3 regions of the Pelorhabdus sp. sgz311002 genome follow, and region 1 is predicted to be linked to each of the others. Evidence: riboswitches for the same ligand, from Rfam matches in the RefSeq annotation. Region 1 holds a riboswitch; each other region holds the start of a gene.
What was found. A riboswitch is a leader RNA that binds a small molecule or an ion and turns the genes downstream of it on or off. The one in region 1 is predicted to bind cyclic di-GMP.
Positions count from the first base shown of each region.

Region 1 (10,574 bases):
GGCAGCGATGTGTCGGGAAGCCAAATCAGTCCCATGGTGAGAAATAGCGCTGGAACGAGTGAACGGGAAATCAAAGAATCCTCTTGGTTGATGCAATCGACTGGCAGAAAAGAAATTCCTACATCCTGAGCTACGAGCGCTTTAATCGTTTGGAACTGATTTGTCGATATGGTAATGTTTGGTGCAAGACCTGCTTGGGCATAATTGTCTAAAATAATTTTTCGCAGGAGATATCCCTCATTGTAGAGAATGAGGGGTTCTTTATTTATGTCGGGAAAAGACAAGGTTGGTTTTGCAGCAAGGCGGTGGTGCGGTGGTAGGCAAACTGTTATTTCCTGAGTGGTAATCTGGTGAGAGCACAGTGGTAAAGCCGCTAAATTATCAGGAAACATGACCAGAGCGGCATGAACACTTTTTTCCAGAACAAGATTGACTGCGGCTGCTGATCCGTCATCTACTACGAGCATATCTAAGGCTGGATAACTTTTTTTGAAAGCGGCAAACAAGGCGGGGAAGACATAAGCTCCTAACAGTGGCGGCACGGCTAGGCGAAAAGTATCGTGAGATAGTTTTTTATATTCAGCCATAGTATTTTGCAATGATTGAAAATGATCGAGAAATCCTTTAGCCAGTTCTAGGAAGATTTTTCCCTCGGCTGTGAGCTGGACGCGTTTTTGGCTGCGGTCTAAGAGCGAGAGTCCTAACTCTGCTTCTAGTCTAGTAACTGCCTTTGACACGGCAGGCTGCGAGACGTGGAGCGTCTCGGCGGCGGCCGTAAAATTATGTAAAGTACATACTGTCACAAAATACGTCAGCTCTCGAAGCTCCATGGTGATTCACCTTGCCTTATTATGAACTATAGTTATCATATCATGATTTTTTGGTATTTCAATTTTTTTTGACAACGGCGTATAATGAGCTCACCAAATTTATTTGATTCTTTACAAATTAGTTAGAAAGCAGATTGGTGAGAATTATGAAGGAAGTATGTAAAAAAATCGTCCGTTATCAGACACAAGACGACCAGATTCGTTATGGTTTAATCCAGGGAGAAGAAGTCTTCCGTTTAGCAGGCGATTTTGCGGCTATGGCAGCAGGCGACTTTAGCTTGACTGGCGAGAAAATTTTGTTAGACGCAGTGAAGCTCCTTGTTCCAGTAGAACCGACGAAAGTCGTTAATTTTGGTTGGACCTATGCTGGTCATGCCCAGGAAACTGGCGGACAGGCCAATTTGAGCGAGCCCTTTCTCTTCCTTAAGCCCTTATCGTCGCTCATTGCTACCGGTGAAACAATTTCTTTGCCGCCGACTACCTTAACAAATAAGGTGGAACTAGAAGGCGAAGTTGCTTTGATTATTGGTAAACGCGGTAAAAATGTCACTGAGGCTGAGGCACTTGACTATGTATTTGGCTATACTGTTTTTAATGACGTAACAGCAAGAGATCTTACGAAAAGCGATCCCCAGTTTACCCGAGGTAAAGGGTTTGATACTTTTGGTCCCATTGGACCGTGGATCGTTACAGATCTCGACCCGTCGGATCTTAAAATTACAACAACTTTAAATGGCACAATCGTGCAACAAGGCAGCACGGCGCAAATGTCCCTATCGATTCCTTTCTTGATTAGTTGGATTTCGCAGGTAATGACATTAGAGCCAGGTGATGTTTTGGCGCTTGGCTCGCCTTCAGGCACTTGCCCGATGCAAAGCGGTGACGAAGTGACGGTTACTGTTGCGGGAATTGGTACTCTTGTGAATTATGTAAAGTAATGTATTGCTATGAAAAACAACAAAAGCTGCTTCTTGTCAATGCGCTTTCTTCGGAAAAGCTTATACAAGGAGCAGCTTTTCTCTGTTCGAAGTATGCTATACTAAAGAAAAGAGCCGATTGTCTTAGTGCGATTGAGGGGGCAGTGTATGGAATTACGGCAGCTGGAGTACTTTCAAATGGCAAGCAGGCTTGGCAGTATTACTAGGGCTGCCGAGCGACTTCATGTTTCGCAGCCGAGTATTACGAAAGCGATTCAGAAACTGGAAGGAGAGTTAAATGTACAGCTTTTTGATCGCAGCCAGAAACATCTAGCCTTAACACCAGAAGGAGCTGTTTTTTTAGAGCGAATAGAAAAAGCTTTGCATATGATTGATGACGCCTTATTTGAGCTGAAGGATTATCAGCAGCTTCAAAAAGGCGCGATTAAAATAGGCATTCCCCCTATGGTAGGTTCTTATTTGTTCCCAAAGATTTTTTATCATTTTCGTAAGCAATATCCTAAATTAGAAACGTTTATTTCCGAGGAAGGCTCTTTGATGATTCGTGATAAATTAGAAAAGGGCGAATTGGATTTAGGAATTGCCATTATTAATGAAACACCGTCTAATCTGCAGACAATTCCTTTGGCAGTGCATCAAATTCTTGTTTGTATGCCGCCCAATCATCCCTTAAGCGAAAAAGAAAGTTTGTCGGTATACGATCTCGACCAGGAGCCCTTAATTATGCTTAAAGAAGATTCTTATCATCGTCGGGTGATTGCTGAAAAGTTTTCTAAAGCCTCCATTTTACCGCAAATCGTCTTATCATCAAGTCAGGTAGAAACAATCAAGGGATTAGTCGTAAGTGGAACAGGCATTTCTTTTTTGTTAGATGTAATTGCGCAAAAGGAGCCGCTGCTTGTTACTCGGCCCTTTTCTGAGCCGCTGCAAGTTCAAGTAGGTCTTGTTTGGAAAAAGGAGGGCTATTTGAGCCGCGCTTCGCGGGCCTTTATGGATTTTATGCAACAGTATATATAAAATGGTTACGAAATGAAACCTGTTAGAAAAACTTGTCTGTTTAGTTACTAGACGAGTTTTTTATTTGCTATGCAAGAAAATTATGAAATATAGCCTATGTCTATGATAACATGACGAATAACTATTTTATATTTTCGCCAGAATCTGCTAGTCTATTAAAAGAGAAAAAAATCACAAAGTAAATAAGGCTGGCGGTGACAGTAGGCGAGAAATAGGATATACTGTTAGATAATAAATCTTTTTGCTTTACGCTGGCTGTTTTGATTAGGCTGATTTTTCAGGATACACTAGTCGGGATAGGCGGCGTAGTTTGGGTTTATAGGTATTTGCCTAAGCTGATTTTGCCTACTATACTTAAAGGTTAATTAAGGGAGGAAGTTTCATGCGTAAAATTGAAGCCTCGCAAATCACAAAAGCCGTTGCTAAATTGGCTACTGATGCCAACTACTACTTATCTCATGATATTTACGACGCCTTAGTAGAAAATCAGAAAGTCGAACGCTCTCCTCTTGGCAAAGAAATTCTCGGCAAACTTGTAGAAAATGCCGATATTGCTCGCGCCGAAGATATGCCGATCTGCCAGGATACGGGGATGGCTGTCTTGTTTGTGGAATTAGGGCAGGATGTACAAATTGTCGGTGACAGTCTGGCTAATGCTATTAATGCAGGTGTAGCGAAAGGTTATACGGAAGGGTATTTAAGAAAGTCCGTTGTGGCTGAGCCCGTATTTGAACGGAAAAATACGCAGGACAATACGCCGGCGATTATTCATGTGGAACTTGTTCCTGGCGATAAGTTAAAACTGCTGCTAGCGCCAAAAGGTTTTGGCAGCGAAAATAAGAGCGCGATTAAAATGCTTGTACCAGCTGATGGAATTCAAGGAATTAAGGATTTCGTTGTTGATACTGTAAAAAAGGCGGGATCAAACCCTTGTCCGCCCATGGTTGTTGGCGTAGGAATCGGCGGAACCTTTGAAAAATGCGCATACCTTGCGAAGAAAGCTTTGACTCGTCCAATTACATCGAAAAACGAAGATCCTCGCTATGCCAAATTAGAGGAAGAACTGATGGAGTTAATTCGTAAAACTGGTCTTGGACCGCAAGGACTCGGCGGTGATGTGACGGCGCTTGGCGTCAATATCGAATGGTATCCGACGCATATTGCCGGGATGCCTGTTGCAGTCAATATTAACTGTCATGCCACCCGCCATGCGGAAGTGGAACTTTAAGAGGAGGTTACGAAAATGGCTGAAGCAATTCGCATTACTACCCCTTTAACAAAAGAAAAGGTACAATCCTTAAAAGCGGGTGACAGTGTTTTAATTAGCGGCGTGATTTATGCAGCTCGCGATGCAGCTCATAAAGAAATGACCGAGGCGCTTGCTCGCGGTGAAAAACTGCCTGTTGATTTGACTGATCAGGTTGTATATTATGTAGGACCTTCGCCAGCGAAACCAGGTCAACCTATCGGTTCCGCCGGTCCGACTACGAGCGGTCGTATGGATGCCTATACGCCAGCTTTGATCGAACAGGGACTGCGCGGCATGATTGGCAAAGGATATCGTTCGAAAGAAGTCGTAGACGCTATGAAAAAGCACGGCGTAACTTATTTCGCTGCGATTGGCGGCGCCGCCGCTTTAATTGCTCGTTCCGTAAAAAAATATGAAGTGCTGGCTTACGGTGATTTAGGTCCAGAAGCCTTGGCGGCACTTACGGTAGAAGATTTCCCTGCGATTGTTGTCATTGACTGTGAAGGCAATAATTTTTATGAACAAGGCCAAAAGCCTTATGCGCAAATCTAAAGATAGCGTAAAATTTTGGATTGAGGTGACATATGCTTACTTTTGACGTATTAGTAATCGGCAGCGGCGGCTCCGGTATGCGCGCCGCGCTGGAAGCGGCAAGGCAGGGCGATTTAAATGTAGCTTTGATGACGAAGGTATTTCCGACCCGCTCGGCTACAGCGATGGCTCAGGGCGGCATTAACGGCGTTCTGAAAAATGCCGATGCGACCGATACTTTAGAAAAACATATTTTCGATACTGCTAAAGGCAGTGACTATTTGGGCGACCAAGATGCCATTGAATTTTTCTGTAATATGAGTCCTGACTGTATTAACGAGATAGACTATTTTGGCGTTCCCTTTTCTCGTGACAAAGAAGGTCGTATTTCTCAGCGTAACTTCGGCGGTCAATCTTCACCGCGTACTTGTTATTCCGCTGATAAAACCGGCCATGTCATACTGCATACCATGTACGAGCAGTGTTTGAAGCATGATGTAAAAGTGCTGCAAGAGTGGCAGCTATTAGATGTTGTCGTAGAAGACGGCGAACTGCGCGGCGTAGTGGCGCTACAAATAAAAACAGGTGAAATTGTGCCGATTGCCGCGAAAAGTGTAGTCATCGCTACAGGCGGCGCTGGTCGGATGTATTGGATGCGTACAACCAATCCCTTCACTTCTACTGGCGATGGTATGGCAGCTTGTTTTAGAGCAGGCGTTGCCCTAAAAGATCCGGAAATGGTGCAGTTCCACCCGACAGGCCTTGCTAGCACCGGAATTTTGATGTCAGAAGCAGTGCGCGGTGAAGGCGGCTATCTTATCAACCGTCTTGGCGAACGTTTTATGAAGCGTTATGCCCCGGAAAAAATGGAACTTGCTACGCGTGACGTTGTTGCCAAAGGCATTGAAACGGAAATTAAGGAAGGACGTGGTTTTGGCGAAGGCATTACTGCCTACGTTCAGGTCGATGTACGTCATTTACCAGAAGAAGCGATTATCGAGAAACTTCATGGTATTCGTGATCTGGCCATTTCTTTTGAACATGTTGATCCTGTGAAAGAACCGATTCCGATTCGTCCAACCTGCCATTATTCGATGGGCGGCATAGACGTAGTCGATTATAAAACCTGCGCTACAGCGGTCAGCGGCCTCTTTGCCGCCGGGGAAGCAGCTTGCGTATCTATTCACGGTGCGAACCGTTTGGGCGGCAACTCGCTTGCTGATGTAATGGTTTTTGGTAAAGTAGCAGGTATGGGCGCTAGCGATTGTGCCAGAAAACGAACGATTGCCGGTGAAACTTTGCTAAGTGAAGCCGCAACAGGCTGGGAAAAACGTTTTGAAGAAGTTGTTTCCCGGACGAAAGGCGCTACCGTTGCGTCGATTCGTGATCGCTTGGCCGAAATCATGTGGTACAATGTGGGCGTATTCCGCAATGAAGCCGATATGGTAAAAGCAGCACAAGTCGTTGATGGTTTGCTTGCTGAATACCAAACTTGCGTAGTCGGCGATAGCAGCCGTGTATTTAACAGCGCCTTCGTAAACTATGTGGAAATGGGGAATCTGTTGACAATTGCCAAGGCTGTTGTAACAGGCGCTTTAGCCCGCAAAGAAAGCCGGGGCTGCCATCTGCGTGATGATTATGCAAAGCGCGATGATGAAAATTTCTTAAAACATACGCTGATCACTAAAGATGGTTCTGATTATAAATTATCCTACCGGCCGGTCGTCATTACGAAGCATCAACCGGCAGAAAGGAAATACTAATGCGACAGATTACCTATAAAATACACCGTTTTCAAGATAATAAGTCCTTTGTACAGGAATACAGTTTTCCTCATGAGCCTGGCAAAACGATTTTATGGGGTTTAATAAAAATTAAGGATACGATGGATCCGACACTGACTTTCGTAGCTGCCTGTCGGTCTGCTGTCTGCGGCGCTTGTGCCGTTCGGGTCAATGGCCAGGCTATGCTGGCTTGTGAAGTTGGTCTTGATGATGTGACAGCGCGCTTTGGCGATACGCTCGAAATTAGCCCGATTCAAAACTTCAAAGTCATTCGCGATCTTGTTGTGGACTGGGAGCCCAAGGCGCAGCGCTTAAAAGAAGTCAAACCGTGGCTGATTCCTGACGAACAGTTTACGGCGAAAAGCGGCTGTCGTCAGTCCCCGGAAGATTTTAAAAAGATACGTCAGCAAGCTGACTGTATTCTCTGTGGTTCTTGTGCGTCTGAATGTAATAAGCTCAGCGCCGATGAAAGAGACTTTTTAGAGCCCTTTATTTTCAGTAAAGCCCAGAAATTTGTGGCTGACTCGCGTGATAAAGATTTTATGGCTCATTTGACGCCAGCCATGGCCAAAGGTCTGTGGAAATGCGTGCACTGTCAGGAATGTGTGACCAAGTGTCCGAAACATTTAGAGCCAGCGGAAGATATATCAAAATTACGGCAAAAATCGGTCCAAGCTGGTATGACTGATAATATGGGTGCTCGTCATGGTATGGCCTTCCGGGATGATATTGCCAAAACAGGTCGCTTAAACGAAGCGACCATGTCGGTAAAAACCGAAGGCTTGTTAAAGTCGTCGACTCGCGCTGCTTTTGCTATGCGTCTTTTTGTTCGCGGCAAATTAAATCCGCTTCATCTGATTCACTCGGCTACGCCAGTGCAGGGAATTGACAAAGTGAGAGCCATTATGAAAGCAGTCAAGGAGGCGGAGAAAGAATGAAATATGGATTTTTTCCTGGCTGTGTCCTCGAAGCGGCGGCCAAAGAAGATATGATGGCAACACTTGCCGTTGCGAAAAAACTAGGAATTGAACTCGTTGAGCTTCCCGGCTGGACTTGCTGCGGCGCCTCTCATGTACAAGATATTGATGAGTTAACAGCTCTGTCCGTGAATGCCCGTAATATTGCTTTGGCGGAAGGTCTGAAGCTTGATATTATGACGGTCTGTAATACTTGTACGCTCATGCTGCGCAAAGCAAAACATGAATTAGACCATGGCATGAAAGAAAAGGTAAACCCGATTCTAGCTAAGGCGGGGATGAAGTATGAAGGAACAAGCGAAATCACTCATTTGCTGTGGGCGCTTGTTCGCGACTATGGTCTTGATAAATTAAAAGGAAAAGTAGTGCGCCCTTTGCAAGGTATGAAAGTGGCTGGTTATTATGGCTGCCATCTGCTAAGACCACCTGAAATTATGAATTTTGAAGATCATGCAGTGCCTCATTCTTTAGAAGATCTGATTCGCGCATTGGGAGCTGAACCGGTCGAGTTTGATGCCAAACTGAAATGTTGTGGCTTCCATGCTGTATATCCAGCGCGTGACAGTGTGCTTAAGATGACGGGAGAAACGAATCTCAGCGCGATTAAAGCAGGGGCAGACTGTCTCGTTACGCCTTGCCCGCTATGTCAGATGCAGCTTGATATGTTCCACCCAGAAGGACAGGCTGCAGTTGGTGCGGCCAAGGAAATCCCTATTCTTCATATGTCGCAGCTCATCGGTCTTGCTTTAGGGCTGTCGCAGGATGAACTGGGCATGAAGCGCCATATTGTTAGCACGGCAGTTTTAAAGCTGTAACCTGATTCGTTAGCTGTAGTTTAAACAATGCTAGAGACCTCTCAGTACAGCGCTTAGCGGCGATGTTTCTGAGAGGTCTTTTGAACACAACGTAGTTGGAATTTTGTAATTTTATGGTGTTTTAGTAAAAAAAACGGCAGTTATTTCCTTGACTTTTTATGAATTTTTACAGTAAAATTAAATTAATTACTTAGTGAAATATTAGGCAAACTTGCCGAAAGGCAAGGACGCAAAGCCTTGGATCTAAGGGTTTTACCTAGGATTGCCAGGCTGCCATGCTGGATCTTTAAGCATGCTCTGAGGTCAGGGGGCGGCTCCCTGCTTTTTGGTATTTCCTCCAGAGCTGTAAAAATGAGGGAGGAAGAAGAATGAGACCGCGTTTAATTGTCTTTTCTTTTTGCGATTATGCTGAATTTAAACTGGTGAGACCACTTGTAAAATGTTTTTTGCAAAAAGTGCTACTAGGACAATATCATATGATGGAAGTTGCTGTGAATGAAGCAGTCAATAATGCCTTGCGTTTTAGTGAAGGCAAGCCTTGTCAGCTCACGATGGATATTTTGCGAGGCAGCGTACTTGTGATTCGCTTGAAGCATCAAGGACTAGGTTTGGCTACAGCGTCAAAACGAGCACAAGATAGTCATAAGTGCCTCGAAGAAGAACTCTGGCGTGAAGGCGGTCGTGGCCTGCTGATTATGCAAGCCGCGGCGGATTGTGTTTTTTACAACAGGCAAGGAACGGAAATATTGTTAGCGAAGATGCTATCAGAACCTTGTTTGTCCCAAAACGACAAAAAGATTACCTGATATGTGCGGCGTAAAGTTGGATTTTTCTTTCTTGGGCATGTTGTAATAAAAAAACACTTGGTTTCGATTAGAAACCAAGTGTTTTTTTATTTTTGCGGGCCTTTAGTGATGGAGGCTGGTAATGTTACGGTGCGCCATACTTACATGATAGGTCATGGCCTTTTCGGCAGCATCAGGATCACGTTTATAAAAGGCATCCATGAGTGTAATATGTTCCGTGATGGTTTGTGATAAACGATTTTCTACAGCAATGGAGTTTAAGCGAGCTGGCTTAATATATTTATGCAAATTGCTTAACGTCAAATTAAGCATTTTGCTGCCGGAAGCCTCATAAATGAGCTGATGAAACTTATTATCTAACTCAGCAATTTCCTCCATATTTTGTTTTTGAGCATAAAACTCCGTAAGATCAACAATTTTTTGTAGTTCTTTCAGTTCATTTTCGGTTAAACGACTAGTAGCCCAACGGGCAGCCAAGCCTTCTAGCAATTGGCGCATAGCGCAAATATCAGCGACATCTTTCGCCGAGATTCCCAGGACAATAGCGCCTTTTTTTGCGGTCGTTTCTACTAAACCTTCTACTTCCAGCAGCCAAATTGCTTCGCGGATGGGGGTGCGGCTTACGCCTAACTCATCGGCTAATTTTGTTTCTAGCAGAATATCGCCGGGGGAATAGGCTCCTTCGATGATTTGCGCTTTGATATGTTGGAATACCTTATTGCGTAGCGAGGTATCATTAGTAGAAAGGAATTCTAAGTCTTTGGGCATAGCGGGCCTCCATTAAAAAAAATTTCACTCTCTAATATTTTATTATAACTTACAAAATACTCTAATAGCTACTAATAAGATAATTATAAATTTTTAGTTAATTTACCTGAAAACCGATAGAACCTCGTAAAATACCTATTGATAGTATAACATGATATTGGCAAAATAGTCCAAAAATAAAAACTTTTTCTTGGGGTATAGCCAAATGAAGCAAAGACTGTTATAATGTATTACATAATTGATGTATACGTTAATTCAAAAATACATCAATTAAAACATGAGGGAGGCGTGATGATATGTTCGTAATGGAAGCCTATGCACAAGAAGAAATTATGGCGCAAGAAGTAGCGAAAGAAATTTTGGACAAAGATCAGGAAGAATTACTGGAAGAACAAAAATGGCTTGATTTTGAACTTGGATTATTTGCCGAACATTGATTGAGTTAGAATGTCAGTAAAAAGTAAAAAATACGAAAGGCAGCGGAGCAAGAAGTTCTATTCGTATTGCGACAATGGCGTCGCACCTAATTGGATAGTTATATCCAGTTAGATGGGTTGCTTTTTTTATACCTTGTCATGCATAAAAATTCGTTTTCGTAGGATTTTTATGAAGGTAGACATTCGTGGCGCAATTAAGCAACGAATCTTCTGGTACGTTGAAACTAAAAAGGATGAAATCCCATTTTAATGATGCACAAGAAAACAAAGAGAGTCCTATTTGCAAGAAATAGCAAATAAGACTCTCTTTGTTATTTTGTAATAGCGTTTACACTGTTTAAAATAGCTTGTTCCATTGCTCTTACACCAAGGACGCCTAGAAAGTCTAGATTTGTATCGACTTCATTGGTAGCCATGGTAAA
Region 1 covers NZ_JBWBCL010000007.1:137,692-148,265, forward strand. The annotation lists gene AC0NJP_RS12015 (LysR family transcriptional regulator) at 1-830, opposite strand, end outside; gene AC0NJP_RS12020 (fumarylacetoacetate hydrolase family protein) at 977-1,768, shown strand; gene AC0NJP_RS12025 (LysR family transcriptional regulator) at 1,916-2,785, shown strand; gene AC0NJP_RS12030 (fumarate hydratase) at 3,168-4,013, shown strand; gene AC0NJP_RS12035 (Fe-S-containing hydro-lyase) at 4,029-4,586, shown strand; gene AC0NJP_RS12040 (FAD-binding protein) at 4,619-6,328, shown strand; gene AC0NJP_RS12045 (succinate dehydrogenase/fumarate reductase iron-sulfur subunit) at 6,328-7,287, shown strand; gene AC0NJP_RS12050 (CoB--CoM heterodisulfide reductase iron-sulfur subunit B family protein) at 7,284-8,141, shown strand; cyclic di-GMP riboswitch class I at 8,336-8,419, shown strand; gene AC0NJP_RS12055 (ATP-binding protein) at 8,510-8,947, shown strand; gene AC0NJP_RS12060 (GntR family transcriptional regulator) at 9,050-9,715, opposite strand; gene AC0NJP_RS12065 (hypothetical protein) at 10,012-10,152, shown strand; gene AC0NJP_RS12070 (P1 family peptidase) at 10,464-10,574, opposite strand, start outside.

Region 2 (10,574 bases), on a different contig from region 1:
GGCCTCTGCAATTCGCCGCTGACACTATAGATTTTGGTTACTTCTAATGCTTCTTCTTCTGTAAGCGGCGGTAAAATAGAAGGCAGTGCTTTCGCCAGCATTGTTTTTCCCGCTCCTGGTGGGCCGACCATAAGTAGATTATGGCCGCCAGCAGCGGCAATTTCCATAGCTCTTTTAGCAACAAGTTGCCCTTGAACATCAGCAAAATCGAACTCGTAATTTCCGCTAAGAAATGCTTCAGGCTCTGCCTCAATACAAGGCAGAGCCTGATTCTCTGTCAAATAGCCAACAAGCTGGCGTAATGTAGCGGCAGCTCCAACAAAAGGATTTCCCATAAGTAATGCTTCAGATCCGTTTTCCGGCGCTACATAAACAGCATTCAGTTCCTGATTTTTTGCGGCTATGACCATTGGTAAAATACCACTTATCGGCCGCAAACGACCTTCTAAAGATAATTCGGCCGAAAAAAGACAATTGTTAATTTTGTCCTGAGCGAGCTGTTCACTAGCGCATAAAATTCCCATAGCAATAGGCAAATCTAATCCAGAGCTATCTTTTTTGAGTTCTGCTGGAGCCAAATTTACAGTAATACGTTTTTGCGGATATATAAATCCAGAATTTTTTAAAGCAGACCGAACCCGTTCTTTTGATTCTCTAACAGCGGTGTCAGGTAATCCCACGATATCAAAACAGGGTATTCCGTTACTAATATCGACTTCTACGGTAATAATAATTCCGTCAAGGCCAAGCGTCGTAGCGCCAAAACTTTGTGCATACAATTTTGTCCCCCCAAGAAGTTCTTTATAGTTCTCTTTTCTTGCTTTCTTTTTTTTATAGAAAAAACCCTTTTTGTCAAACCTATAGCAATAGAGCATCTACTAGATGTTTTTTGGGTATACTTAGCGAATTTAACAATTCCTTGTCCTTAAAGAGCAACTAATATAACGTCTTCGATACCGGAATAAAGCGATTTTTCCTGAACAGATATTTAGTGACTTTGTGATGTAAAATTGTTACTAAAGTAGCCATTTCCAGAAATTCTTTTATCGATCGATTGGTAGAATAAGTAAGCTGAAAAGTAGCAAGGATTACAAATGCAAATAAAACTCTTATTAGAGAATTGCATAATACAATTCTCTAATTGTAAAGATAATTATCTGGGACAGTACCATAATGATTACTCTTGCTGTTACGAGGCTGTATATGTGCGGATGCCACAGCAAATACACTAGGTTCTGCCTTGCCCTGGGGGAAGTATTTCGAAATAAATCATAAGGAGCAAATAATAATGGTCAAAACCGTTGTACTTGATTTTGATGGTGTGATCCACAGCTATACAAGTGGATTTCAGGGAGTTGAAGTTATTCCTGATCCACCTGTTACGGGGATAAAAGAGGCGATTGAGGAGATTCGAAAGCATTATCGAGTTGTGATTGTGTCTACTCGCTGCCATCAAACTGGGGGAAAAGAAGCTATTAATACATGGTTAAAACAATATGGCATAGTCGTTGATGACGTAGCTGTACACAAGCCGCCCGCAATAGTGTATGTCGATGATAGAGCTATTTGTTTTGATGGTAATTCAAGGGGGTTATTAGGTAAAATAAGGCGCTTTAAAACCTGGTATCACAACTAAACTATCAAGCCATTTTTATTGTGAGAGACTATCCCGAATTCATTCCCAACTAGAAATATTTTGGCTGACAGACTTGAATACCTTGACAGCAAGGGGCTTTTCCGTATAATGCAAGCAAGGGACAACTAGCCAAGATGACTGTTTTTCCCCTATAAAAATATATACTCTTTTTATACCAGTTGCGTTTACACAAAATGAGGGACATTCCTCATATGCAATAAAAATCTCTAAGCTCATACCAGCTTAGAGATTTTTACAGAATTTAAGATATTCCCACTTCATTCTTCGATAGAAATATAGCAATTTCTTCCTTCTCTTTTCGCATTATAGAGTCCTATATCAGCGCGTTTAATGAGCTTAGCCGGTTTATAATCATCATTTGGTTTCAATGATGCAACTCCCATGCTAACTGTGATAAACTCACTTACATCTGACATCTCATGTTTTAAAGCTAATTTTTTTATATTTTCTTGAATCCTCTGGGCAACTACAATTGCACCACTAAGCGGTGTTGCTGGCAGTAAGACAACAAATTCTTCTCCACCATATCTACCGACAATATCGATTGACCTAGAAAGTGAATTTTTTATTGTTTGGCTAACTTTTCTCAAACACTCATCGCCTTCTAAATGCCCATAGATATCATTGTAGTTTTTAAAAAAATCTATATCAATCATTATCGCTGATAAATATTCATTATTACGATGTGAGCTAAGACATAATTTATTTAATGCCTCTTCTAAAAAACGACGATTATATATCTCTGTCAATTTATCAATCATTGACAAACTCACTAAAATGTCTCTTTGCTTTTTTAATTCAAGCTGACTCTCAATACGGGCTTTTATAACTGCTATGTCTGTGTTCTTCGTAATGTAATCAACCGCTCCCATTGAAAACCCTGTTGTTTGATGCTGCGGAGAGGAATTGGAAGAAATAAATATTACTACTATGTCTTGAGTAGCCGGATTTTCTTTGACTTGCCGACAAATTTCGTAGCCATCAATATCTGGTAGCATTATATCTAATAAAATAAGATCAATTTTTCGAGATATAATGATCTTTAAAGCCTGTGACCCGGAAGTTGCACAATAAACACTATAATTATCTTGCAAAATTTTCATTAATAAATTACAGTGAAATTTTTCATCATCAACAACGAGAACTGTCTGCTTACCAAAATTCATCTTATCGTCCTTTCTCTTCCACTTTAAAGTTCAGAAAACAAAGCCAACATGGAACGATAACTTTAGTGATAGCTACATCAATGATTTCTCATTTTATTGCAATAAAAAACCAGGTTATCATCGTAATTAATGATGTAACCTGGCAGTCTTAGAAAATTCCTTTAGACCCACGGCTTTGCGTCCCATCCTTTCGGGTGGTTTGCCTACCAAATATTTCTTTAATGAAAATTATACCATAATGATTCAAAATTTCAAAGGAGCCTGCCAAATGTATCCAATAATACATCTGACAGGTTTTCATTCCCTCATCTTGTTGAAATAAACAAAACGTCTACTTTCCTTTAAATTCACTATCATAGGCTTCAAGTGCTATCGGCAACGCAGTAATCACCTTATTTCCTACTGCGGGGAGCGCTAATAAAACTGCACTTTTAATCTCATCTCTAGTAGCACCTAACTCCTGAGCATGTTTTACATGAAAAGGAAGACCACTTAGCAGTCCAACCGCCGCTAAAACAGCAATATAAGCAATCTCTTCTGTTTTGGAATCAAGGCTGCTAGCCTCGTCTAATTTTTGAACAGTTTCTAACCATGTTTTCGATTGTTCCGGAGCTTCTTTTAAAAAGCAGTCAAATGCATTACTCATATTTTTCAAGTAAATCCCTCCCAAATAGCACATTATTTTGTTATTTATAGATTCCGATAATCGCTGGGTCAAACATTCTTTTTCCATTTCCTAATCTTGGTTCTAAAATTCTTAAAAGGCGCAACCGAATTTATATGTATCCACTTCCACATTGGCCAATTCGCTTTTGTTACTGTCCATTCACGCGCATTTGGAGTAAATAATTCTTCCTCACTTAATTGATCGATCCAAGCACACCATGCTGCAACGTTTTCCCCAAATAATTTGCGTAATTCCTGTAGCGAGTACCCGCTGTATTCATAATAAAATTTTTGATAAAGTTGTCCCAACTGATTCCATTTATAGTCCAGTGAGGGAGTAATAACTTTTTTCCCATTTAATTCATCTATTTCCCATCCCATAATAAGATTTAACCATCCGAGCTGATATGCTAGCATTTCCTGCGGCGTCTTATCCACTTGCGCAATGCGAACATTTCCTTTTTCATCTGGAATCTCATCAAATTCTTTGTCAAAAAGCAAATAAGTCTTTTGTATAGCGGCAATTAATTCAACTTTACTATTGTATTGTATCATTTATCATGGCACACTCCATTTTTTATAACCACTTCAAATTTAATAAGCAAAAAATATCTAAGGTAGATTAATGCCTCAAATTTGAACACGCTTTAAAACTAATTTGAAAAAAGTTACAGGATTTTATGAGCAGTTATTGACACTCTCTAAGATCTAGCTAGCCAATAAACCCCAGTCAGTATAAGTATGCAACTTCCTACTTTATTGTATGTTATCGGGGAAACTTCAACACCAACAAGTCCAAAATGATCAACGACAGCCGCAGTAATAATCTGAGCTGCTAATACTAAGGCAAATACCTTTAATGTTCCAATATTCGCTATAGAGTATGAAAAACCATACATTGCACAAATCCCCATCATTCCTGAAATCAAGGCTTTAGTAGATATTGTATCACTAATCTTTTGCTGATTATATAAAACAAATAATAATGCAAATAAAATCTGAAAAATAGAGACTCCTATAATCATAATAAATTGTCCCGATAACTTTCCTATTTGCGAATTAATAGCTCCTTGTATGGGTAAAATTATTCCAGTAATAATCGCCGCTAAGACGCTTAGCATTATGTTTCTCCCCTTATATTAGTAGTTTTCTCATTTCTTCTCTTTATATCTAAACCATATTTTGATTTACAAAATACTAACTCTATTATACAAAAAACAAATTATCTTAAAAATAGTCAACAGTTGAAACGGCTAAAAATTTAATTTTCTATAACGATCTACAATTTTTTCTTTCTGATTTAAATTCTGATATAAAGTGAATCATAAACCAAGTATTAACTATAATTCCCTTAGAATTTTCAGTTGTTGACGAACAAAAAGAAAACTGCTATGCTTAGATAAGCTTAAAACTGAATCATAAAACCATCTTTGGATGTGGATTTTTCTAGAGAAATCTATTTTCGCCACACAATATCTATTGGGATATTGTGTGGCGTTTTTTATTGGGAGGAGATATTTTGTCAAGAAATTCTTATGCATTTCTAGTATTTTTAGGTGGATGCAGTTATGGCATCCTTTCTACGCTTGTCAAGATTGCTTACGCAAGTGGTTTTACAGTAAATGATGTTTGTGGATCACAAGGATTTTTCGGCATGTTGCTTCTCTGGGCTGTCGTGTTGTTTCAGCGAAAACAATTTATCCCATGGAAAAAAACTTTGTTATTAGTTTTATGTGGTTCGCCGATTGGACTAACGACTGTTTTTTATTATACGTCATTACAAACGTTGGATGCCTCGTTAGCAATTATATTTTTATTCCAATTCATTTGGATTGGAGTATTATTGGAAGGAATATTTTTTCGGCGAATTCCTACATGGCAAAAAATTGTAGCAATTACTGTACTCCTTATTGGATCACTATTTGCTACTGGAATAAAAATGGGGACTAATAATGTCTTTGTTTCACCAGGAATGATCTGGGGCTCTGCAGCAGCATTCTCTTACTCTCTAGTGATTCTCAGTAGCGGAACCGTTGCGCGTGACGTTTCCCCCATTCTGAAAAGTGCACTTATGTCGATTGGCGCCACAGCAACCATCTTCTGTTTTCTACCACCATTTTTCCTCACAAATATACCTGTACTTTTACAATTGATGCCCTATAGCATATTACTGGGATTATTTGGTATTGCCCTGCCTCCATTGTTGTTCTCCATTGGGATTCCTAAAATTGGAGTCGGCCTTGGAAGTATCTTAACCTCATCAGAACTTCCTATAGCGATGCTTCTATCAGCCTTTGTATTGGGGGAGCACATCGCCACCTTGCAGTGGCTGGGGATTATCATGATTTTGGGCGGAATCATTGTAGGTAACCTACAAAAAACCTGATTGGTACTGGTTCAAATTAGTTGGCATTCCTGCTAACCATAGTTACACTTTAAAAAAGTTTCAGGCTCTGCCTCAATAGAAGGCAGAGCCTGATTTTCGGTTAAATAGCCCATGAGCTAGCACTCATCTAGTTAAATATTTAATTAGCATAACCTCATTCCCCTTGGCATTATAAATCATTTTATCAGTCCAAGATAACATAATTGGAATACCTCGTCCATTCTCACAGGAGATCACCTGTTCAAAAACCTGTGCTAAGCCACAATGGCGGTAGCGCATAATCTGTTCATTACCGCCAAATCCTGGCCCATCATCTTTTACCCGCATTACCAACGCTGCACCTACTTTATTCACTTTCACACAAATATTTGTGCCATAATGACAGGCATTACTGAGCGCTTCTCCTATAACGGCTTCTAACTTGCAAGCTTCGTCTCCTGCAACACGCTGAAAAATTGCTGATAATGCTATTAATATTTGCTCATATCTTTCTGCACTTTGAAATCGATATACGACAGGTAATTTTTCTAGAGTTCCTATTTTAAGACACAAAGCCGAGCAATCGTCTTCCCGTTGCGGCGAAGTAGAAATTGCCCGTAAACGTTCCATTGTAGCTGCAAAATCTCGCAAATCAGCCGTGGCTGCTTTAGGGTAAACATCATAAATACCATCTGTCATAAAATAAAAAGTATCACCTGATTGGATAGAAAAGGTAGTTGTTTCAAAATAGGGATTTTCTGCAGCCCCAAGAAAGAGACCAGGTACCGCAATAAGTCCCTTTTTCTCGGCAGTATCTGCTAATAAATAATTAATGCCGCAAGAAATACAAGTTAATTCCCTTGTGCTCAGATTTAAGGTAAAAGCGATCATTGCCGCAAAAGAATGATCTGGAAAATACTGATTTAAATAACGATTCAATCGAGTAATTGACTCTGTTGTCCAAGCCTCTGCCTTATCCATAATCTCATTTAACAAACTGCTAATCGCCGCGGTGTACAAAGCAGAAGCAACGCCGTGGCCAGTAACATCAATAAGATAGCCATGTAATACCGTCCCATTATGAAACCACCGATAGCCGTAGAAATCGCCGCTAATAAGGGTTGCTGGTTCAAAAATAGAACAAATCGTCACTTGATTCTTTTCATAATCAACTGGCAATAAGGATTTTTGGACTCGTCCAGCCATGTCAACTTGATGCTGTACTTCAGCCTGCAACCGCTGCTGTTCGGCTACGTCACGACACGATAACAGGATTAACTTTCTGTTGCGATGTCGAATCAATACGGCTGCTAATTCGACATAGATAACAGAAAGGTTCTGTTGTTGATAGCGCCAAACGGTATTGGGCGACCAACTTCCTCTTGTTTGTAACGCATGCTCGATCCCAGCCATATCGTTTGCTGTCAGAAGTCCAATCGTCTCGAATGATTTTTGAACTACGGTCTCAGCCGTACAGCTAAATAGTCGTGTAAAGGCTTCATTGACTTCAATAACCTGCTGAGTTTCCTTATCAATTACAGCAATTCCTTCTGACGATTTTTTCATTACGGCTTCATACCATTCCTGACTTTCTCGCAATAACTCTTCCGTCTTTTTACGTTCAGTAACATCTTCGCCAATTAAGGCCACATGACCGTTTTCCGGACTATAAATAGAAAAGCAATAATATCTTGCATGCATTTCTATATAGAATTCTTTCTGTGTCGCCTTACCGGACTTAGCTACATAACCAAGTACAGCAAACCAATCTTTCTCATTTTTTATTTTTGGTCTTACTTCCATAATTCTTTTGCCAATAATGTCTGCTGCCGTCAACTGAAATGCGTTTTCAAAAGATGAATTCACCTCTACATATTCTAAATCTGCTGCCTCACCTGCTTCATTAAAAACAACGCGATAATAGACAAAAATATTTGGCATATTTTCAAATAATCCACGATAACGCGCCTCGCTAGTAGCAAGAATATTACGACTATTTAACAGTTCATCCTGAATAGCCTGTCGTTCCATAACTTCTTCTTCCAACGTCGCATTGAGTTCTTGTAATTGACTGGTTCTTTCCTTGACTCGCATTTCAAGTTCATTGTTGAGTTGGTGTAAAGCAGTCTCAGCATTTTTCCACGCAGTGATATCATGATTAATTTCTAATATGGCAATAGGTTCACCATATTCATTTTTCCGCAGTGTCTGATGACTTTGCACAATAATTTTTTTGCCATCTTTAGCGGTATGAATAAGTTCGCCTTCCCAATGAGAATGCTCTTCGAGGACTTTCATAATCCCTTCGAGCGGCTCAGGAAAAACCGTCTGCAACAAATCATGCGTAATATTCCCGAGGGCATCCTTCGCTGTAAAACCATAGCCCTTCTGCGCTCCCTGATTCCAATAAATAATTCGGCTTTCTAAATCACGAACTAGAATAAAATCATATGCTAAATCAAGCAATTCGGCTTGAGAACGGTTATGTTCCTCAGCGTTGACCCGCTCCATACTCTCTTCCTCTAAGGCGGCATTCAGTTCTTGCAATGTAAAAGTCTGCTCTTGCAGCTTCACATTCAATTCTTGCAATTCTTGCAGTCCTATTTGAACTTTGATCCGATTCTGCAGCATAGTTTCGCAAATATATGAGATGGCTATACAAATCAGGAAAAATACGGCTAAAGAAATGCGATCAGCATTACTATTGATCACAAAAATTTGCCCAAAGGGCATTAACCAATAATAAGAAATTACGGCACTTGATAAAAAAGTAGTTGCTAAACCAGCCCAAAAGCCGCCATAAACAGCAACAACCATAACGGCTGGATAGAAAGTCAAATAAGGCACTGAAATTCCCAAATCACGCAAAAGAGAAAATCGCAAAAAAGCAGCGATAATTACGCTGACAGGGACTGCCATATATATCTTCCAATTCCCCCCACTTTCCCGGAAAGATCTCATAGCCCCCCCTCACTTTCCTCATATACTCAGTGAAAAAACTCTTATCTGTCACTGCACTTCCAATTAATACTTTCTTCGACATAATAAGTCGATATCTTGCAAGATCAAATTATTTTATTAAAATTATTTTCAAAGAAAAACCCGCAACTTTAAGTTGCGGGCTAAAAATTATTTTATATAAACAGTAGGAGTTATTCTTCCTATTCGACTTCACTTTGTTGTTGCAATGAAGCTTTTCTTGTCAAAACCATTTGTCCAACAAAAAACAGTAAAAAGAGCGCCATAGCTCCAGCAGAGAAAATATACATCTTTATAAAACCTATATGTTCTGCTACCATCCCCAGCAAAATTGCTCCGGCACTAGTACCAACATCAAGCATATTGTAAAAAGTTGCACTCGCCGCACTTCTACGGTCAGGCGCGACAATATTTAACATCCAGGTAATTAACGCAGGCAAGAGCAGCCCACCACCAAAGCCATATAAAACGGCTGCAGTCAGTAATAATGTAAAAGAATGTGTTTGAATCAAAATAACCAAGGCTGAAAATAACAAAATAGATCCCGGAATCATAATCCAGGCTGGCCCCTTAACATCAAAAATTTTACCGCCAATAGGTCGCGATAAAAATACGCAAAGGGTACCTACTACAAAAAAAGCTCCGGAATTATCAATATGCGCTTCTTGTGCCAACATAGCTACAAAAGTATTAATACTGCCGTAGCTCAGTCCAAATAGCATAGTCAGCAGAGAAGGCATCCCCGTCCCTTTTTCAAAGAGTTTATCTTTGAAAGAAACTTTTCTTCTCTGTTCGACTGGACGACTAGCAATAGCCGGTGCATGACAAAAACGTGTATTGATAACAGCAACCCCTGTTAATAAAGCAGAAAAAATAAACATAGCTATAAAGCCCTGTGCTTCCATGAGCCAAACACCTGTCGCTGGCGCCAACGCCATGGCAACCGTACTACCTAGGCCAAAATAACCAATTCCCTCACCACGTCGTGATGCTGGTATAATATCAGCAACAATGGCGGCTGAAAAAGTCGTAGTCAAACCGAACCCAATACCATGAAAAATTCTTGTAATGATCATACTTTCTACAGAATTAAACATGGCATAACTAATTGTGCAAAGAAAAGAAATAAACAAACCAACATAAAGACACTTTTTCTTGCCTAATTTTTCAACGCCCAAATCAGTAAATAAACGAATAAAAATTGCGGAAAAGCCAAAAATGCCAGTAATAAGCCCAATTTGTGAACCATTTGCGCCTTGTGCAGCGGCATAAACAGGCAAAGTAGGCAGTAAAATATGAAACCCGCCAAATAAAAAGGAATTTGCTAAAACAAGTAGTATAAAATTCTTGGTCCATAAACGAGTTGTATCCATATAAATCTCTTCCTTCCCATAGAAATAACAAACTGTTAAAATAATTCACTAGTTAACTAATTACTCAATAATTTGTATTTTACGCTCCTTTTAGCGCCTTGTCAATGAAAGCCTTTTATAGAAAAAGTCTATTGTTTTTTCTCCTTAACTGTTTTATACTAAATTTATTAGTAAAATTTAGCTCTAAAATAACTAAAGTCAATTAGTTATTTTTTCTTTGCATCCTAAATAAGAATATTCTTATTTAGGATGCGGCCCTACACTTCAAAATTCATCAAACAGGAGGCTCGTTTCATGAAAAAAATCTTACTTCCCCTACTTACTTGTCTGCTACTGACAAGCTTGCTATTAATAGCAGGCTGCAGCAG
Region 2 covers NZ_JBWBCL010000009.1:112,823-123,396, reverse strand. The annotation lists gene AC0NJP_RS13750 (YifB family Mg chelatase-like AAA ATPase) at 1-779, opposite strand, end outside; gene AC0NJP_RS13745 (HAD family hydrolase) at 1,289-1,636, shown strand; gene AC0NJP_RS13740 (GGDEF domain-containing response regulator) at 1,915-2,823, opposite strand; cyclic di-GMP riboswitch class I at 2,954-3,037, opposite strand; gene AC0NJP_RS13735 (carboxymuconolactone decarboxylase family protein) at 3,155-3,469, opposite strand; gene AC0NJP_RS13730 (ClbS/DfsB family four-helix bundle protein) at 3,538-4,044, opposite strand; gene AC0NJP_RS13725 (DMT family transporter) at 4,191-4,610, opposite strand; gene AC0NJP_RS13720 (EamA family transporter) at 5,009-5,875, shown strand; gene AC0NJP_RS13715 (PAS domain S-box protein) at 5,999-8,815, opposite strand; gene AC0NJP_RS13710 (MFS transporter) at 9,016-10,206, opposite strand; gene AC0NJP_RS13705 (metal ABC transporter substrate-binding protein) at 10,501-10,574, shown strand, end outside.
Region 2: linked by a shared signal. The riboswitch ahead of AC0NJP_RS13740 (GGDEF domain-containing response regulator) and the one ahead of AC0NJP_RS12055 (ATP-binding protein) in region 1 are both predicted to bind cyclic di-GMP.

Region 3 (10,574 bases), on a different contig from region 1:
CAGAGAACGAGCAGCTGTAGTGCAATCGCAAGATGAAATCGGCCGTTTGGCTCAAGGTTTCTGTGAAATGCGGACAAAATTACGTCAACTTATGCAGCATGTGAAGGGGCAATCTGAAAAGGTAGCCGGTGCTAGTGAGCAACTGACGGAAAGCGCCCATCAATCTGCTTCGGCAGCGAACCAGGTAGCAGAAGCTGTGACTACCATTGCAGCAGGTACGGATAAACAGGCTGATGCGGCTGCGACTATGGCTGAAACAACTCGATCTATTGCCGAGAGTACCGGAAATATTGTTACTTCCACTCGCTCCTTCGCCCAAATGGCCCATGAAACATCGGTGCAAGCTGAGCAAGGACGAGAAAGCCTGAATGAGGCTGTGGCAAAAATGGAAGATATTCGACTGGGTTCTGAGGCGGTGCAGACAGCGATTGGTGAGTTGGCAAAAGGATCTAATGAAATCAATGAAATTGTCAATTTGATTTCAGCGATCTCCGGACAAACGAATCTACTCGCTTTAAATGCGGCGATTGAAGCGGCTCGCGCTGGTGAGCAAGGACGCGGTTTTGCCGTCGTCGCCGAGGAAGTACGCAAACTAGCAGAAGAATCTAATCAGGCGGCTGGCAAAATCAGTGAACTGATTCGTCAAAATGATATGAATATGCAGCAAGCTATCCTCAAAACTGAGGTCAGTGTAGAAAGTATTCAAGGCGGAATTGAATCAGTCAACGGTGCTGATTTGACCTTTAGAAAAATTGTTGAGGCCGTTGTATATTTGTCGCAGGAAATTCAAAAGACAGCTCATGCCTTAGAAGAAACGGCAACCAAAAATGATTTGCTCGTAACGGCTTCCAAACGGATTGAAGACATCAGTAAGGAAAATTCCGGGGAAACCCAGACGATTTCGGCTGCTACAGAAGAGCAGTCTGCTTCGATGGAAGAAGTAGCGGCGGCCAGCCGGAGTCTGTCTGATTTGGCGAAAGCCTTAGAACAGGAAATTCAACGGTTTAAATTGTAAAGCAAATTTTAATAAATGATTAGAGCAAAGAAGCTCTCGGAGAAATCCGGGAGCTTTTTGTTCTTTTTTAAACAGACTGAGTAAAGGAGGCGTCTAAACATGGGAACGCTAACAGATATTGAATCGTTTTTGCAGGATACAGTCATTATGGTCGCAGATATTCTTAGCCTTGAAGCTGTTGTCGTAGATTGCAACTTGAAAGTGATTGTTGGAACAGGAATTTATCGTGAGGAAAGAGGAATGTATGTAGGGGAGGGGACTTTATCAGCTTACTGCATGAAGCTGCGAGAGACTCTCTTAGTAGTCAATCCTAGACTGCATGATTTGTGCCATTCGTGTGCGCGGCGGGGACGTTGTCCCGATGCTGCTGAAATTTGTATTCCCATTGAAGTAGAAAACCGAGTTTATGGTACGCTTATTTTACTTGCTGTCAACCAGGAGCAGCGGAGTCTACTTTTAGGGCAAGAAGTTAAATTAATACGCTTTGGCCAGTGGCTTGCCGAGATATTTAGTCAGAAGCTGATTGCTTTACAATTTGGGTCTAATCGGGAACCGGATAGAGAAAAGGCAAAACCGATCGTGTCTTTTGCTGAACTAGAACATCAAGCGCTGTTAGCAGCTTTGGCGCGTTTTGGCGTTTCTACAGCGGGAAAACTTGCTATATGTCAAGCACTAGGCATTAGCATTGCAACCTTCTATCGTAAAGTCAAAGAGTATGGGATTAATATTCGCGATAAACAATATGAGAGGAAATGAATTTTTTAGAATTATCTTGACATTTTTTTTCTTTCAGTACAGAATAGAATTCGACAGTTTTGTTTGTTTTTATAATGCCTTATGGCGTTAATTATTGTAAAATAGAAATATATAGCAAACTTGTCGAAAGACAAGGACGCAAAGCTATTGGGTCTAAGGAAAGTATATATTCTAAGACAGCCAGGTTGCTTGATTTTTGCGGGAATTCGCCGGGGCGCCGAAAAGCACTGCGTCGAATTTTTTGCTATGTTTGCAATACTTAACAAATGAGGTAGTTGATGAACGGTAAAGATAGCAGCGAAAAAGCTGCACGCCGCAGGAAGGGAGGTTAGTTGTTAGTTTTGATTTGAGGGTCTAGCGGGACTTATCAAGCACAAAGGCGGGACGATTATGCGTGTAACAATTGGTAAACAAATTATCTTGGTATGTGTTCTTATTGTGTTGGCTTTTACGGGTCTAAATATTTATACCTATTTCCAAATTCAAAAGGTGCAGGAAGATTATGAAGGCTTATTAAAACGCAGTGTTCCTTTAGTCGTTGATATTAAAGAATTAAGTCGCGAACTGAGTACTCAGTCGGCTCAAGTCAGAGGCTTTATTTTGTCAGCGGATCCACAGTATGTTGATCGTTATGAAGCATCAAAGAAGAAAACAGCAACTGTTTTGTCGGACTTAGAGGGAAAGTTGATTACGCCTGAAGGCAAACAGAAAGTGGCCGAATTGAAAGCCTCTTTAGCTGATTACGATAAAATTGCCGAGCAAGGACTTACCCTTCGAAAGACCCAAGGCCAGGCGGAAGCGGTGAAAGCGGTTGCGGCTTCTGGCGCCAAGATTATTGCCGCCGATAAGAATATGGAAGACACTGTTAAGTTTTTAGAAGATCGTATGGAGCTGAGAAGACAGGAAACTCAAGCCGATGTAACAAAGATTCAGTCTCTCTTATTTATTCTTGACGGAATTATTCTTGTGATCGGCGCCTTACTAGCTTGGTATTTGGCTAGACGAATCTCTCGGCCGCTCAATGATGTGTCGCAGGCAGCAGAGCGTATTGCTGCCGGGGATTTGGGCGTACATAATATTTCTTATCAAGCCAATGATGAAATCGCTGATATGATCCGCTCTTTTTCGCATATGCGCGAAAATCTGCGGAAGTTAGTTGGAAGTGTAGCTAAGTCAGCGCAACAAGTGGCTGCTGCTAGTGAAGAGCTGACAGCGAGCTCGAATCAGTCAGCTCAGGCCGCGACACAAGTGGCCGAAACTGTTACCTGTGTGGCTGGTGGCGCTACCAATCAATCGACAGAAATTGATAAAGCAGCCAGTGTAGTGGAAGCTATGTCGCAGGAGATTCATCAGATTACATCACATGCCCAGGAAGTGACCAAAAAATCCGAAGAAACAGCACAAGCTGCTAGCGTGGGCGGCGAAGCCGTAACACAAGCTACGCAACAAATGAATTTGATTCAAGATTCTGTGGTATCATCAGCAAAAGTAGTACGCCGTCTTGGTGAACGTTCTCAGCAGATTGGTGAATTTGTTACGATGATCAGCGGGATTGCCAGTCAGACGAATTTACTGGCGCTCAATGCGGCTATTGAGGCGGCGCGGGCTGGTGAGCAAGGACGCGGCTTTGCCGTTGTGGCGGAAGAAGTTCGTAAGCTGGCTGAACAGTCCCATGAAGCAGCAGAGAAAATTACGGGAATTATTCATGATATTCAATCCGAAACAGCTGAAGCCGTTAACGTTATGGATCGGGAAACTGATGAAGTATCTAGAGGGGCTCAAGTTATTGCTACAACAGGTGAGCGTTTTCAGTTTATTGAACGCATGGTTCTTGACTTGACGGGACAAATTGGTTCGATTAATTCGGCTGCGCAAAATCTGATGACTGCCAGTGATGACGTTGTCAATTCTGTAGAAGCCATCAGAGGCGTTGCATCGTCGACGGCTTGTGATACTCAGTCAATTTCAGCAGCGACGCAAGAACAGTCGGCTTCGATGGAAGAGATTGCTTCAGCCAGCCAAACTTTGGCGCAAATGGCTATGGAATTGCAAGATGTTGTTGCTAAATTCCATCTTTAATATAATAGTTTAGAAAGATTATAAGAGAGACTTGTCGATTTGACAGGTCTCTTTTTGCATCCATTGAATATTTTGAGGGGCAAGTGTACAATAAATACAGAAATGGATTTGACCTTTAAAGGTGGACAGAATATGAGTGGATGTTCTCAGTGGGAAGATTGTTTCAGCGAGTTAGTACAAGCAGGCTTATTACGCAGCAAAGCGACAGGAAGACCTGTTTTAGTGAGCCATAGCGAAGAATCGCCTTGGAACCTTTTGGATTTTTTTGCAAAAACCGCGGCAATACGATCCCAGGGATTTTACTGGATAAGCGCCAGTCGAGAAGAAATGTTTGTTGGTGTGGATGCGGCTTATACGATAGAAGTGAAGGCGGAGGAAAAAAATCCCCTCACAGCAGCAGAAGCAAGGTGGCAGTCCCTTCGTGGGGATGTACTGCTGTCGCCAAGAACGCAAGAATTAGGTCTCAGTCCTTTATGGATTGGCGGCAGTCGCTTTGACCCGTTACGGCCCAGAGAGTTGAAGTGGGGCAAGTTTCCCGCTGCTCGGTTTCAAGTCCCGAGTTGGCTGCTGCAGGAAAAAGGCGGCAGGCGGTATCTAACAACGACTCTGCTTGTTTCTCCCGAAGATCAGGTCGATCTGTTAGTTCAGCAGAATTTGACCATGTTCGATCGGTTAAGAAAAGCGATGAATCAAGAATCTAGCGAAATAACGGCTGAACAGTGGGATGCTTTTCCGGGAGATTATGAAGACTATATCAAAAAAGTGACCTTTTTACGGGACCAAGTCCGACAGGGTACTTTAGAAAAAGTGGTGTTTGCCCGAGAACTGATCTTGCAGGGAGATAAAGATTTTTCCATTGCCGCGGTGTTACGGCAATTAGAGCTGAAACAAAACAACAGTTATGTTTTTGCCTTTGATTATGGGGGGGATGTTTTTCTGGGGGCTACGCCAGAGCGTCTCACGAAACGTCGGCAAGGCATTTATTACTCAACCTGCTTAGCGGGATCAGCGCCAAGGGGTAACGATGACGCTAGCGATGAAGTTTTAGGCAGTGAGCTTCTGCACGATGCGAAGAATCGGCAAGAGCACTTTTTGGTCGTTAAACGGATTCGGCAAATTCTTGATAAGCATTGTGAAGCTCTAGATATCCCGAATGAGCCTATTTTGATGAAACTAGCTCAAATTCAGCATCTCTATACGCCTGTTAGCGGTAAAGCTAGATCGGAGTCGTCCCTATTATCGCTCTTGGCAGATCTTCATCCGACGCCTGCTTTAGGTGGTTTGCCTGTTGCAGCAGCTGTAACTGCGATTCGTGAAAGTGAAACTTTTGATCGTGGCTGGTACGGCGGTCCGATCGGCTGGATAAATTTTGACGGCGATGGGGAGTTTGCTGTAGCATTACGCTGCGCTTTGTTGCAAGGACGAACTGCTTCACTATTTGCTGGTGGGGGTATTGTGGCTGATTCTGATCCAGCCAGCGAATATGAAGAGACAGAAGTGAAACTTCAACCGATGATAGTTGCTTTGGGGGGCGAGTAAATGAAGCAGGAACAAGTATTAGCAATTTATCTTGGGCCCATTGTGGGAGCTTTAGCAGCTGCTGGCGTAAAACATGTTGTAGTCAGTCCGGGATCGCGCTCTACTCCTTTGGCGCTGCTTTTAGCGCATCATAAACAGATCAAAGTGTGGTTGCACGTCGACGAGCGTTCTGCTGGTTTTCTGGCTTTAGGAATGGCTAAGGCGAGCCAAGAACCAGTTGCTCTCTTATGCTCTTCTGGTACAGCCGTAGCCAACTATTTACCGGCTGTAGCTGAAGCGAAGCATTCACGGACGCCGCTGATTATTCTTACAGCTGACAGACCTCATGAATTGCGCGATGTAGGAGCGCCGCAAACGATGGAACAAAATCATATTTTTAGCTCTTTTGTAAAATGGTTCTGTGAACTGGCGGAACCAGCGCCGCTTCAAGAGCTTACTGCCTATGGGATTGCTGCCGCTGCGCGAGCTGTTGCTACGGCTGTAAGTAGTCCTGCCGGCCCGGTTCATTTAAATTTTCCTCTAAGAGAACCGCTGTTGCCTGATCTGGCCTTAGCTGAATCGCTGTGGAATGAAAATGACCGCAAGATCTGGGTAAAGAGCGGTAAGCAATGCATTGCTGCGGCTGAGGCGGCGAAGCTTATGGAAGAACTTATGAAGCAGCCGCAAGGGATTATTGTTTGCGGACCAAGCGAGACAGAGGATGCGACCTTTGCTAAGGCGGTTACAACATTGGCGGAAACGCTCGGCTATCCGCTGCTAGTAGATCCGTTGTCGCAGCTTCGCAGTGGTTCGCACAATAAAATGATGCTTATTGAGACCTATGACGCCTTTTTGCGTGACATAGCAGTGGCTGAGACGCTGCGTCCAGAGGTCATTCTCCGTTTTGGTGCGTTGCCTGTATCAAAAAGTTTATTTCAGTTTTTGAAAAAACATAGCAGCGTCCGCCAAATTCTTGTTGATGCGACAGAAACTTGGCGTGATCCGGCGCTTACGGCAACAGAAGTATTTTATAGTGATTCGAGTGAGTTTTGCCGCAGTCTTCTTAGTCATCAGGTAGAGTTGCAGTCAAAGCAAGTTACATTGCAGGCTTCGCTAGATACAGCTAGTGCAGCTAGGACTAGGAGTGCTGCTTTGTGGCAAAAAAAATGGCTTTCGATGAACAAGGCTGTACGAGCGGTTATAACAGAGGCCACAGAGTCAGGAACGATGGCAGAAGCAATTATGGCAAAAGGCGATCCAGTCGGATATTCCTATCGTTCGCTGCTGAGCGCTCTGCCTGATGCCGCGACGATTGTAGTTGGAAATAGCATGCCGATTCGCGATTTAGATACATTTTTTCTAACTCAAGAGCCTAAGCTCTGTGTGATCGGCAATCGTGGCGTTAATGGAATTGATGGTCTTACTTCGACGGCACTAGGAGCGGCTGTTTTTTCTCAGCCTTGCGTGCTTGTTGTGGGCGACTTATCCTTTTTTCATGACTTAAACGGTCTGTTAGCGGCCAAGCTTCATGGAATTTCCTTAACGGTTATTCTTATTAATAATGATGGCGGCGGGATCTTTTCTTTTTTACCTCAGGCTAATTTGCCAGAGCATTTTGAAGAATTATTCGGCACGCCTCTTGGACTTGATTTTTCTGCAGTTGTAGCGATGTATGGCGGGTCTTTTATTCGTTTAAAAGAGGAAAAATCTTTGCAAGATTGTTTGGCAAGAGTTTTGCCTTTGCCAGGACTTAAGGTGATTGAAGTCGAAAGTGATCGAAGTGACAATGTAGTTTGGCACAAGCAACTGTGGCAAAAAACAGCAGCTGCAGCGCGGCTTGTTTTAGAAGAGGTGTAAAGGATGCGCCAAGTTTCTGTTCGCAATGTACCTTTTGCTGTTGCTGAGGCTGGGACGGGAGAAGCGGTGGTTTTGCTGCACGGCTTTACGGGGGCAAGTTTTGACTGGCAGTTGCTTATGCAGAAACTGTCAGCTCACTATCACGTGATTGCACCTGACTTAATTGGTCATGGCGCTTCTGCTGTACCTGATGATTGGCGGCGCTACTCACAAGAAGAGGCTCTTTTGGATCTAAAAGCTCTGCTGAGTCAGCGCGGTGTTCGCAAGTTTCATCTCCTCGGTTATTCGATGGGCGGACGTTTGGCATTGCGCTTTGCCGTGGAACACTCTGAACTGCTTTATTCGCTGATTTTAGAGAGTGCCTCGCCGGGATTAAAACTTCAGAAAGAACGGGAGGAACGGCAAAATAGCGATAAGGCCTTGGCTGACTGGCTGGAGCGAGAAGGCATAGAAGCCTTTGTGACGCGTTGGACGAATCTTCCACTCTTTGCTAGTCAGGCGAAATTGCCGCTCGCAACACAACAGGCGCTAAGGGAGCGGCGGCTGAAGAATGCGCCGCAGGGGTTGGCTAATAGTTTGCGCGGCATGGGAACAGGCACACAGCCCTCGTTGTGGCCTACCCTAAAAGCTTTGCGAATTCCTACCTTACTAGTGGCTGGAGAGCTTGATCAAAAGTTTACTTGTTTGGCGAAAGCTATGGCGCAAGAATTGCCGCAAAGCTCACTGAGCCTTGTGGCGCAAGCAGGTCATACGATTCACTTGGAGCAGCCAGATATTTTTTGCGAGATCGTAACAAACTTTTTAACGAAACATCAATTTAACAAAACTGCAATTTAATAAGGAGGATTTGTAAATGAGTGAATTTGCTTGGCAATCCCAGGGAAACTATGAAGATATTTTATACGAAACCTTTGAAAACATAGCAAAGATTACGATCAATCGCCCTGAGGTCCGCAATGCTTTTCGGCCGAAAACGGTATTTGAATTGATTGACGCTTTTGCCAGAGCGCGTGATGACAGCAGTGTTGGTGTAATTATTTTGACTGGCGCCGGCCATATGGCTTTTTGTTCTGGCGGCGACCAGAAAGTACGCGGTCATGGCGGCTATGTAGGAGACGATCAGATTCCCCGCTTAAATGTACTTGATTTACAGCATTTAATTCGCATTATTCCTAAGCCTGTTATTGCAATGGTAGCTGGTTATGCTATTGGCGGCGGTCATGTACTTCACATTGTCTGCGACCTGACCATTGCCGCGGATAATGCAATTTTTGGCCAGACGGGACCGAAAGTAGGTAGCTTTGACGGCGGCTATGGCGCTGGTTATCTAGCGAGATTAGTGGGTCATAAAAAAGCGCGGGAAATTTGGTATCTATGCCGTCAGTACACGGCGCAAGAAGCATTGGATATGGGACTTGTTAATACGGTAGTACCGTTGGCCGAGCTCGAACGAGAAACGGTCCAGTGGGCCAAGGAAATTTTAGCCAATAGCCCGATGGCGCTGCGGTTCTTAAAAGCGGCTTTTAATGCAGATACAGATGGATTAGCTGGATTACAGCAGTTTGCTGGTGATGCTACGCTGCTGTATTATACAACTGACGAGGCGAAAGAAGGTCGTGACGCCTTCAAAGAAAAGCGGAAACCCGATTTTGATAAATTTACTCGGTTTCCTTAAGCGTTAGTTTTTAAAAATTTTGGAAAAAGCAACCGCTTGGTGATCGATGCCAAGCGGTTGCTTTCTCAGGAGTCGAATAAAATGACACAGGAAATCATGCAAAACTGGCTGGCAAAACGTGCCCAACTGTCGCCAGAACGGTTGGCGATTGTCGATGGTGAACTACGCTGGACTTTTCAGGAACTCTATGAAATGGTGCAGAAAACGGCAAAGCGGTTACACACAGCGGGAATCCATCAAGGTGATTTTGTCGCGCTATTGTTAACAAATTCTTTTCGCGCGCCGCAGCTGATTCATAGTGTGGCTCAGGCTGGCGCGGTAACGGTTTTGCTGAATAGCCGTTTGACAGCACAAGAAATTGCCTGGCAGTTAGCTGACAGTCCGACAAAGCTGCTGATTTATGATGAAGAATTTGCGGCAGTGGCGCAACAAGCCGTAGTTTTGGCTCGGAAGCTGCTTTATGAAGCGAACGAAGCTGAGCGAGCATCGCAGTTTTCTTTGCTGTCTTATCAGGAGCTATCAGATCTACCGGAGACAAGCGTTATTTTTCCGGCACATGTTGCCCTGTCTGATGTGCATACCCTGCTATATACTTCCGGCACGACAGGAACGCCAAAGGGCGTTTTACTCACCTATGGCAATCATTGGTGGAGCGCTGTCGGTTCGGCGTTGAATCTGGGTCTTAGTGCTTCAGATCGCTGGCTTGTTTGCGTTCCCCTCTTTCATATGAGCGGGTTATCAATTTTACTGCGTAGTCTGATTTATGGAATTCCTGCTATTATCCATCGTAAGTTTTTACCATCAGCAGTGAATCAAGCGATTGTAGCAGAGGGGATTACGTTAGTCTCTGTCGTAAGCGCTATGCTGCTGCGACTTGTTGACGGCTTAGGCGAGAGAAGCTACCCCGCCTCGTTTCGCTGTATGCTTGTGGGCGGCGGGCCAGTGCCGCCAGAACTGTTAACACGGTGCCGCAATCAGGAAATCCCTGTATTTCAAACTTATGGCTTGACAGAAACGGCTTCACAGTTGGCTACGTTAGCACCGGAATATATGGATCAAAAGCTAGGATCGGCTGGTAAGGCTCTTTTTCCGGCTGAAATTAAAATTGTTACCGAAAACGGCGAAGCAATGGCAGGCGAGGCGGGGGAAATTCTTGTGCGCGGACCAAGTGTTACGTCAGGCTATTTAAAAGACCGCGGCAGTGACAGCTTCCTATCTGGTAGTTGGCTCAAGACCGGTGATCTTGGCTATTTCGATGCGGAAGGCTTTCTCTATGTACTTGACCGCCGGAGTGATCTAATCATTTCCGGTGGAGAAAATGTCTATCCCGCCGAAATAGAAGCAGTTCTTGTGAAACATGCCGCTGTATTAGAAGCAGGCGTAACGGCAATGGCCGATCTTGTATGGGGCCAGGTTCCCGCGGCGTTTGTTGTTCTGCGCCAGGGGGCGGCGGTAACAGAATTAGAACTGCAAAGTTTTTGCCGTAGTCATTTAGCAGGCTATAAATGTCCTAAGCGAGTTTATGTTATCTCGCAGCTGCCGCGCAATGGTGCGAATAAGCTAGTTCGACGTCGCTTACAGGAGCTTGTGCCAGTGATTGAAACAGGCCAACGCGGGTAAGGAGGACAGATCATGCCAACAGATGTAAATATTCCACTGAAAATTCAATCCGTG
Region 3 covers NZ_JBWBCL010000004.1:273,889-284,462, forward strand. The annotation lists gene AC0NJP_RS08935 (methyl-accepting chemotaxis protein) at 1-1,015, shown strand, start outside; gene AC0NJP_RS08940 (hypothetical protein) at 1,115-1,771, shown strand; cyclic di-GMP riboswitch class I at 1,875-1,964, shown strand; gene AC0NJP_RS08945 (methyl-accepting chemotaxis protein) at 2,162-3,850, shown strand; gene AC0NJP_RS08950 (isochorismate synthase) at 3,983-5,389, shown strand; gene menD (2-succinyl-5-enolpyruvyl-6-hydroxy-3-cyclohexene-1-carboxylic-acid synthase) at 5,390-7,225, shown strand; gene menH (2-succinyl-6-hydroxy-2,4-cyclohexadiene-1-carboxylate synthase) at 7,229-8,062, shown strand; gene menB (1,4-dihydroxy-2-naphthoyl-CoA synthase) at 8,079-8,900, shown strand; gene AC0NJP_RS08970 (o-succinylbenzoate--CoA ligase) at 8,982-10,520, shown strand; gene menC (o-succinylbenzoate synthase) at 10,533-10,574, shown strand, end outside.
Region 3: linked by a shared signal. The riboswitch ahead of AC0NJP_RS08945 (methyl-accepting chemotaxis protein) and the one ahead of AC0NJP_RS12055 (ATP-binding protein) in region 1 are both predicted to bind cyclic di-GMP.